Regions from separate parts of the Streptomyces sp. NPDC050164 genome, predicted to be linked through region 1. Evidence: riboswitches for the same ligand, from Rfam matches in the RefSeq annotation. Region 1 holds a riboswitch; the other holds the start of a gene.
What was found. Region 1 has a riboswitch for glycine ahead of gcvP (aminomethyl-transferring glycine dehydrogenase). Riboswitches for the same ligand answer to the same signal wherever they lie in the genome.

Region 2: it holds a riboswitch for glycine, as region 1 does, so the genes downstream of both, gcvT (glycine cleavage system aminomethyltransferase GcvT) here and gcvP (aminomethyl-transferring glycine dehydrogenase) in region 1, are expected to answer to the same signal.

Annotation. Positions count from the first base shown of each region.
Region 1 covers NZ_JBITJK010000024.1:9,589-14,022, reverse strand. The annotation lists gene gcvP (aminomethyl-transferring glycine dehydrogenase) at 1-2,622, opposite strand, end outside; glycine riboswitch at 2,800-2,895, opposite strand; gene ACIBNA_RS27560 (PRC-barrel domain-containing protein) at 3,009-3,383, shown strand; gene ACIBNA_RS27555 (DNA polymerase IV) at 3,423-4,434, opposite strand, start outside.
Region 2 covers NZ_JBITJK010000013.1:35,864-40,297, forward strand. The annotation lists gene glyA (serine hydroxymethyltransferase) at 1-1,117, opposite strand, end outside; gene gcvH (glycine cleavage system protein GcvH) at 1,132-1,509, opposite strand; gene gcvT (glycine cleavage system aminomethyltransferase GcvT) at 1,613-2,734, opposite strand; glycine riboswitch at 2,895-2,994, opposite strand; gene ACIBNA_RS19330 (AAA family ATPase) at 3,178-3,846, shown strand; gene ACIBNA_RS19335 (enhanced serine sensitivity protein SseB) at 3,914-4,434, shown strand, end outside.

The DNA of each region.
Region 1 (4,434 bases):
CTCGCAGAACCGGTCCAGCTCGGTCAGGTCCTCCGACTCGGTCGGCTCGATCATCAGCGTCCCGGCCACCGGGAACGACATCGTCGGCGCGTGGAAGCCGTAGTCGATCAGCCGCTTGGCGACGTCGTCGACGCTCACCCCGGTCGCCTTGGTCAGCGGCCGCAGGTCGATGATGCACTCGTGGGCGACCAGCCCGCCGGGGCCGGTGTAGAGCACCGGGTAGTGCGGCTCCAGCCGCTTGGCGATGTAGTTGGCGCTGAGCACCGCGACCTGCGTGGCCCGCTTCAGCCCCTCGCCGCCCATGAGCCGGACGTACGCCCACGAGATCGGCAGGATGCCGGCGGAACCCCACGGCGCCGCGGAGATGGGACCGACACCCGTCCCCGGCCCCGCCTCGGGCTGGAGCGGGTGGTTCGGCAGGTACGGCGCGAGGTGCTCACGCACCGCCACCGGACCCACGCCGGGACCACCGCCGCCGTGCGGGATGCAGAAGGTCTTGTGCAGGTTCAGATGCGAGACGTCCCCGCCGAAGTGCCCCGGCTTGGCGAGCCCGACGAGCGCGTTGAGGTTGGCCCCGTCGACGTAGACCTGCCCGCCCGCCTCGTGCACCTGGCCGCAGATGTCGGCGACGTGCTCCTCGAACACGCCGTGGGTGGACGGGTACGTGATCATCAGTACCGCCAGCTCGTCGCGGTACTGCTCGATCTTCGCCCGCAGGTCCTCGACGTCGATCTCACCGTCATCGGCCGTCTTCACGACGACGACCTTCATGCCTGCCATCACCGCGCTGGCGGCGTTGGTCCCGTGCGCGGACGACGGGATCAGGCACACGGTGCGCTGCTCATCGCCGTTGGCCCGGTGGTAGCCGCGTACGGCGAGCAGACCGGCCAGCTCGCCCTGCGACCCGGCGTTCGGCTGGAGGGACACCTTGTCGTACCCGGTGACCTCGGCGAGACGGTCCTCCAGCTCGTGGATGAGCGTGAGGTAGCCCCCGGCCTGCTCGGCGGGCACGAAGGGGTGCAGCTGCCCGAACTCGGGCCAGGTGACCGGCTCCATCTCCGTGGTCGCGTTGAGCTTCATGGTGCAGGAGCCCAGCGGGATCATGCCCCGGTCGAGCGCGTAGTCGCGGTCGGCCAGCCGGCGCAGGTAGCGCAGCATTGCGGTCTCGGAGCGGTGCTGGTGGAAGACGGGGTGTGTCAGGTACTCGTCGGTCCGCAGCAGCGCGTCCGGAAGCCCGTCCCCGGTGGCCGCGTCCAGCGCCTCGACGACACCCTCGACGCCGAAGGCGGCCCATACGGCACGCAGCTGGGCCCGCGTGGTGGTCTCGTCGCAGGCGATCGAGACGTGGTCGGCGTCGACGAGACGGAGGTTGACCCCGTTCTCCTGCGCGGCGGCCACGACGTCGGCGGCCCGGCCCTCGACGCGCACGGTCAGCGTGTCGAAGTAGGAGCCGTGCACGACCTCGACACCGCCGTTCGCGAGCCCGGCGGCGAGAACCGTGGCGTACCGGTGGGTGCGTCGCGCGATGCCCTTCAGGCCCGCCGGTCCGTGGTAGACGGCGTACATGCCGGCCATGACGGCGAGCAGCACCTGGGCGGTGCAGATGTTGCTGGTGGCCTTCTCACGGCGGATGTGCTGCTCACGCGTCTGGAGCGCCAGCCGGTACGCCTTGTTCCCGTCGGCGTCCACGGAGACGCCGACGAGCCGCCCGGGCAGGCTGCGCGCCATCTTCTCCTTGACCGCCATGTAACCGGCGTGCGGGCCGCCGAAGCCCATCGGCACACCGAAGCGCTGCGTCGTCCCGACGGCGATGTCCGCGCCGAGCTCACCGGGCGACTTCAGCAGCGTCAGCGCGAGAAGATCGGCTGCGACGGTGACGAGCGCCCCGAGCTCGTGCGCCTGGTCGATGACCGGCTTGATGTCCCGTACGGCTCCGGATGCGCCCGGGTACTGGATCAGCACGCCGTTGATCTCGCGCTCGGCGATCTCGGCGGGGATGCCCTCGCCGAGGTCGGCGACGACGACCTCGACGCCGGTCGGCTCGGCCCGGGTCTGGATGACGGCGATGGTCTGCGGCAACGCGTCCGCATCGACCAGGAACAGGCCCTTCTTGTTCTTGCCGAGGCGCCGCGACAGCGCCATGGCCTCGGCGGCCGCGGTGCCCTCGTCGAGCAGGGAGGCACCGGAGGTCGGCAGTCCGGTGAGGTCGGCGACCATGGTCTGGAAGTTGAGCAGCGCCTCGAGCCGCCCCTGCGAGATCTCCGGCTGGTACGGCGTGTAGGCCGTGTACCAGGCCGGGTTCTCCATGACGTTGCGCATGATGACCGGCGGCGTGAACGTGCCGTAGTACCCGAGTCCGATCATGGAGCCGAGGACCTGGTTGCGGTCGGCGAGGGAGCGCAGCTCGGCGATCACCTCGGCCTCGCTGCGGGCGCCCGGCAGGTCCAGCGCCTCGGCGCTCTTGATCACGGCCGGGACCGCGGCGGCCGTGAGCTCGTCCAGCGAGCCGTAGCCGACCTGCGCGAGCATCTTTGCGCGGGCCTCGTGGTCGGGGCCGATGTGGCGCTGCTCGAAGGGAACTGCCTCTTCGAGCTCGGAGAGCGGAATGCGATGGGCGGTCATTTGCGGAGGCCTCCTGGTCTGACACGACCTTCGAGGGGCACCACGGCACGGGTACCCGAACGGCCTCCCCCTCTGTCATCTCGACCTGAGAGCTTCACCGGATCGCCCGAAGGCCTCCGGCTTTCACCGTCGGTGAGAGCGGAAGCCGTCGACACCCGCCCTGCTTTCCAGAGTGACCTCGTCCATGCGGTACGTGAGCCTGAGAGATTCCGGGGAGGATTTGCTCCTTCGGCGCCTCCGATGGTGCCTGGAGGACTCTCCCGCACGGGGTCAGCAGCCGCTGCCAGCGTACCAGCGCGGTCAACGCACGAACCTTCGAGTGGCCGCCGCCCCGATTGTGCCGTTTTGTAGTGCCTACGGATGAGTTGCGACCATGTGGAGGGCCCGTGCGAACCGATATCGATCCGCGCAACCTGATCGGCCGCAAGGCGTTCGACCGCAACGGAACCAGGATCGGCACGATCGACGAGGTCTACCTCGACGACGCCACCGGCGAGCCGGAGTGGGCGGCCATACGGACCGGCCTGTTCAGCAGGGACGCTTTCGTCCCCCTCGAGCCGAGCGAACTGATCGACGGCGCCCTCCACGTGCCCTTCGACCGAGCCCTGATCAAGGACGCCCCCGACTTCGGCGTGGGCCGCCACCTCTCCCCGGAACAGGAACTCCAGCTCTACCACCACTACGGCCTGGACGTCGCCGCGCCTCCCCCGCTCGACGACCAGGACCTCGGCAGACTGGCAGGCACGGACGAGACGGCCTGAAGCCCGACAACCCGTCCAGCTGTCTTGCCGTCGTGCCGTCTAAGGGGCAGCGGACCGCAGCCCCACAGCTCCCGACCCACCCTCCGGCTCGCGGCTCTCCTCCGGTCTCGCTAACACCAGCGGCAACGGATCCGCCGGCTCCAGATCCGGATCGTCGACCCGGAAGGTCCGCACCCGCCCGGGCTCCGACCCGGGCGTCTCGAACCGCACCGTGACCCGCCCCAGACCGCTCCCCTGCACCCACCCGTGCCCGAACTCCGCATGCCGTACGTCGTGCCCGGCGGGCCACCGCCGCTCGGCGAGCGCCGGCTGCTCCTCGACGGGCGCCGCGGCAGGCTCCTCGACCGGCCCCTGCGCCTGCGCCCGCTCCCCCGCCGCCTGCGCGAAGAGATCCTCCTGCGTGTAGTCGGCGAGCCCGCTGACACCCACCCCGAGCAGCCGCACACCGCCCGTGGTGTCGACCGAGTCCAGCAACCGGGCCGCCGCCTCACGGATCACCCCGGGATCGTCCGTCGGCCCGCGCAGCGTCTCGGACCGGGTGAGCGTCGAGAAGTCGTACCGCCGCACCTTCAGCACGATGGTCCGCCCGGACAGCCCGGCCCCGCGCAGCCGCCGCACGCACCGGTCAGCGAGCCGCTGCACCTCGAGACCGACCCGCACCCGGTCGTGAATGTCCACGTCGTAGGTGTCCTCGACCGACACCGACTTCGCCTCCCGCTCCGCCACGACAGGCCGGTCGTCCCGCGCCAGCGCCATGGCGTAGAGCCCGTGCCCGTGCGACTTTCCCAGCAGCCGGACCATCTCGTCCTCGCCCGCCTCGACGATCTCCTCGATCGTGGTGATCCCGGCCCGCCGCAGATGGTCGCCCGTCGCCGGCCCGACCCCCGGCAGTGTCCGCACCGACATGGGCCCGAGCAGCGCCCGCTCGGTGCCCGGCTCGATCACCACCAGCCCGTCGGGCTTGGCCTGCTCCGAGGCGATCTTCGCGAGCATCTTGGAGGCGGCCAGCCCGACCGACCCCGTCAGTCCGGTGACGGCCCGTATGTCCGCG
Region 2 (4,434 bases), on a different contig from region 1:
TCGCCAGGGCCGGCGTGCCGATCCGCAGACCGGACGTCACCATCGGCGGACGCGGGTCGTTCGGGATCGCGTTGCGGTTGACCGTGATGCCCACCTCGTGGAGGCGGTCCTCGGCCTGCCGGCCGTCCAGCTCCGAGTGGCGCAGGTCGACCAGGACCAGGTGCACGTCCGTGCCGCCGGACAGGACGTCCACGCCCACCGCCCGGACGTCGTCCTTCACCAGACGCTCGGCCAGGATGCGGGCACCCTCCAGCGTACGGCGCTGGCGCTCCTCGAAGTCCTCCGAGGCCGCGACCTTGAAGGCGACCGCCTTGGCCGCGATCACGTGCTCCAGCGGACCGCCCTGCTGACCGGGGAAGACAGCGGAGTTGATCTTCTTGGCGAGTTCGGCCGTGGACAGGATCACACCGCCGCGCGGGCCGCCCAGCGTCTTGTGGGTCGTCGTGGTCACCACGTGCGCGTGCGGGACCGGGTTCGGGTGCAGCCCGGCCGCGACGAGCCCGGCGAAGTGGGCCATGTCGACCATCAGGTACGCGCCGACCTCGTCCGCGATCCGGCGGAACTCCGCGAAGTCCAGCTGCCGCGGGTAGGCCGACCAGCCCGCGACGATCAGCTTGGGCCTGGACTCCTTGGCCAGCCGCTCGACCTCGGCCATGTCGACCCGGCCGTCGTCGCCGACGTGGTAGGCGACGACGTCGTAGAGCTTGCCGGAGAAGTTGATCTTCATGCCGTGGGTCAGGTGCCCGCCGTGCGCGAGGTTCAGACCCATGATGGTGTCGCCAGGCTTGAGCAGCGCGAACATCGCGGCGGCGTTGGCCTGGGCGCCCGAGTGCGGCTGGACGTTGGCGTGCTCGGCGCCGAACAGCTCCTTGACCCGGTCGATCGCGATCTGCTCGACCACGTCGACGTGCTCGCAGCCGCCGTAGTAGCGGCGGCCCGGGTAGCCCTCGGCGTACTTGTTGGTGAGGACCGAGCCCTGCGCCTCCATGACCGCGACCGGAGCGAAGTTCTCCGAGGCGATCATCTCCAGCGTGGACTGCTGCCGGTGCAGCTCGGCGTCGACCGCGGCGGCCACGGCCGGGTCGAGCTCGTGCAGGGGTGTGTTCAGGACGGACATACGGCTACGACTCCTCAGCCCGCGGAGAACGCGGTGTACTCGTCGGCGGAGAGCAGGTCGCCCGGCTCGTCCGTGACCCGCACCTTGAACAGCCAGCCGCCCTCGAAGGGGGCCGAGTTCACCAGCGACGGGTCGTTCACGACGTCCTCGTTGACCTCGGTGACCTCACCGGAGACGGGGGAGTAGAGGTCGGACACCGACTTGGTCGACTCCAGCTCGCCGCAGGTCTCGCCCGCGGACACCGAGTCACCGACCTCGGGGAGCTGGACGAACACGACATCGCCGAGCGCGTTGGCCGCGTGCTCCGTGATACCGACCGTCGAGACGCCGTCCTCGGCGGCCGACAGCCACTCGTGCTCCTTGCTGTAACGCAGCTGCTGGGGGTTGCTCATGGCCTGGATTCTCCTGTACGCGCGGGAGTGCTGTGGAAGGGGGGACTGCTGGTGAGCTGGGAGGACGGACAGCGGGGTCGCTGCCGCGGCCCTTGGTCAGTGTCTACTTCTGGCGCTTGTAGAACGGCAGCGCCACGACCTCGTACGGCTCGTGACTGCCCCGGATGTCCACGCCCACGCCGGTCGTGCCGGGCGCGGCGTGCGCGGCGTCGACGTAGGCCATCGCGATCGGCCTGCCGAGGGTGGGGGAGGGGGCGCCGGAGGTGACCTCGCCGATCACCTCGCCGCCGGCCACGACCGCGTACCCGGCGCGCGGCACCCGGCGGCCCTCGGCGACCAGGCCGACCAGCACGCGGGGCGGGTTCTGCTCGGCGCGGGCGGCGGCCTCCCGCAGGGCCTCGCGCCCCACGAAGTCGCCCTCCTTCTCGAACTTCACCACCCGGCCGAGCCCGGCGTCGAAGGGCGTGAGGGACGTGCTCAGCTCGTGCCCGTACAGCGGCATGCCCGCCTCCAGGCGCAGCGTGTCGCGGCAGGACAGCCCGCACGGGACCAGTCCGGCGCCCTCGCCCGCCTTGGTCAGGGCCTGCCACAGCTCGACCGCGTGCTCCGGCTTCACGAACAGCTCGAAGCCGTCCTCGCCGGTGTAGCCGGTCCGGGCGATCAGGGCCGGGACGCCCGCGACCGTGCCGGGCAGACCGGCGTAGTACTTCAGGCCGTCGAGGTCGGCGTCGGTGAGGGACTTCAGGATCCCCGGGGACTGAGGCCCCTGCACGGCGATCAGCGCGTAGGCGTCCCGGTCGTCGCGCACCTCGGCGTCGAAGCCCGCGGAACGTTCCGCCAGGGCGTCCAGCACGACCTGGGCGTTGGAGGCGTTGGCGACGACCATGTACTCGGTCTCGGCCAGCCGGTAGACGATCAGGTCGTCGAGGATGCCGCCGTCGGCCCGGCAGATCATGGTGTAGCGGGCGCGGCCGGGCTTGACGCCGCCGATGTTGCCCACCAGGGCGTAGTCGAGGAGGGCGGCGGCCTGCGGACCGGTGACGGTGATCTCCCCCATGTGGGAGAGGTCGAAGAGCCCGGCCTTCGTGCGCACGGCGTTGTGCTCGTCGCGCTCGGAGCCGTAGCGCAGGGGCATGTCCCAGCCGGCGAAGTCGGTCATCGTCGCGCCGAGCGAGCGATGCAGGGCATCGAGCGCGGTGTGGCGGAGTTCTCCTGTACTGCTCATCGGTCGCGTCTCCCAGGGGCATGACGGGCGAGGTCGTTCCTCCCCATCTGTCATCGGAACCTGAGAGGTTCGCCATGACCACGGGGGACACGGCTTGCACCTTGGGTGGAGCCACGCCCGTCGCCTCGACGACAGGAGATGGCCCGCTTTTCAGATGTGCCTCGCCCGCGCGGTAACGGGGCCTGAGAGATTCAAGGGAGGGACTTGCTCCTTCGGCGCCCCAGCGTCAGCGGTGCTGGGAACTCTCCCGCGCGGATTCAAACGGCCGGTATGCAGTTGGCGCGCACATCATTGCACGCATCGTCGCGGGGTGGCAGGGGCACCACCCTGTAGCAGGCCTGTTGCAGGAAGAGGACTAAAAAGAGAGACATCGGGCATTACCTTCTCTTTACACTCGGCGGGGATGGGTCTTCCGTACCTGGCCCCAGGGGAGGACGATCACGGTGAACAGGACCACCGCGTACGCCACGACAACGGGCGTCGCGCTGCCCGAGCAGCCGGCCGGTCCGGCACGCGCGGGCTGCGGCCCGCTGCCGGTGCCGGTCGTCCGCGATCTGCGCGAGCGCGCCGGCCGCAGCCCGCACGCGCTGCTGTTCGGCCCTCGCGACCTCGTCGTGGTCACGGGCCTGCCCGGCAGCGGCAAGTCCACGCTGATGCGGCGCACCGTGCCCGGCCGGCGCATCGACTCCCAGGACACCCGCGACCGCTGGGACGGCCGCATGCCGCGCTTCCTGCCGTACGCGGTCTACCGCCCGCTCGTCCGCCTCGCCCACTACGCCGGGCTGCGCCGCGCCCTGCGCACCGGCGAGGGCGTCGTCGTGCACGACTGCGGCACCCAGGCCTGGGTCCGCCGCTGGCTGGCGCGCGAGGCCCACCGCCGGGGCGGCACCCTGCATCTGCTCATGCTCGACGTCACCCCCGAGGAGGCCCTGGCCGGCCAGCGCGACCGCGGCCGCGGTGTCTCGCGGTACGCGTTCCTGCGCCACCGCGCGGCGACCACCCGCCTGCTGCGCGCCGCGGAGCGGGGCGAACTGCCCGCGGGCTGCGGCTCGTCGATCCTCGTCGACCGGGACGCGGCGGACACCCTTCGCCGGATCGGGTTCACGGGCTGACCGCAGGCGGCCGGCGAGACGCTAGCCTTTTGAGCCACAGCAGTGGTTCCAGGCAGGCGGTAGGCAGATGGACTTCCCGGCGGACTTCTCCGCGGACTTCCCGGCGCACACGCAGACCCATCCGCACGGCGGATGGCCAGGCAACGAACTGGAGGAGGTGCTCTCGGCCTCCCTTGGCGCCGGGCCGTCGGCCGGCGGGCGGATCGTCGAGGTGCTCGGCCGGAGTTTCGTCTGGGTCCCCCTGCCGAGCGGCGGCGGGCCCCGCAGTGGCCCCCTGGACCTGCCCGGCATCGAGATCGAGGGCCAGGCCTACGTGCCGGTGTTCAGCTCCGAGGAGCAGTTCCGCCAGGTCGTCGGCTCCCACATGTCGTACACCATCGCGCCCGCGGTGGAGTTCGCCCGCGGCCTGCCCCCGCATGCCGGGATAGCCATCAACCCGGGCGGCGTGGTCGGCATCCCACTCCCGCCGCCCGCCGTTGCCGAGCTCTGCCGGGCCGGCCGGACCCCCCTGGACGGCCCCGCGAGCGGCGGCCGGGTCCGCCTCTTCGAGCCCGACTGGCAGGAGGACCCGGTGGACTTCCTCGCCGC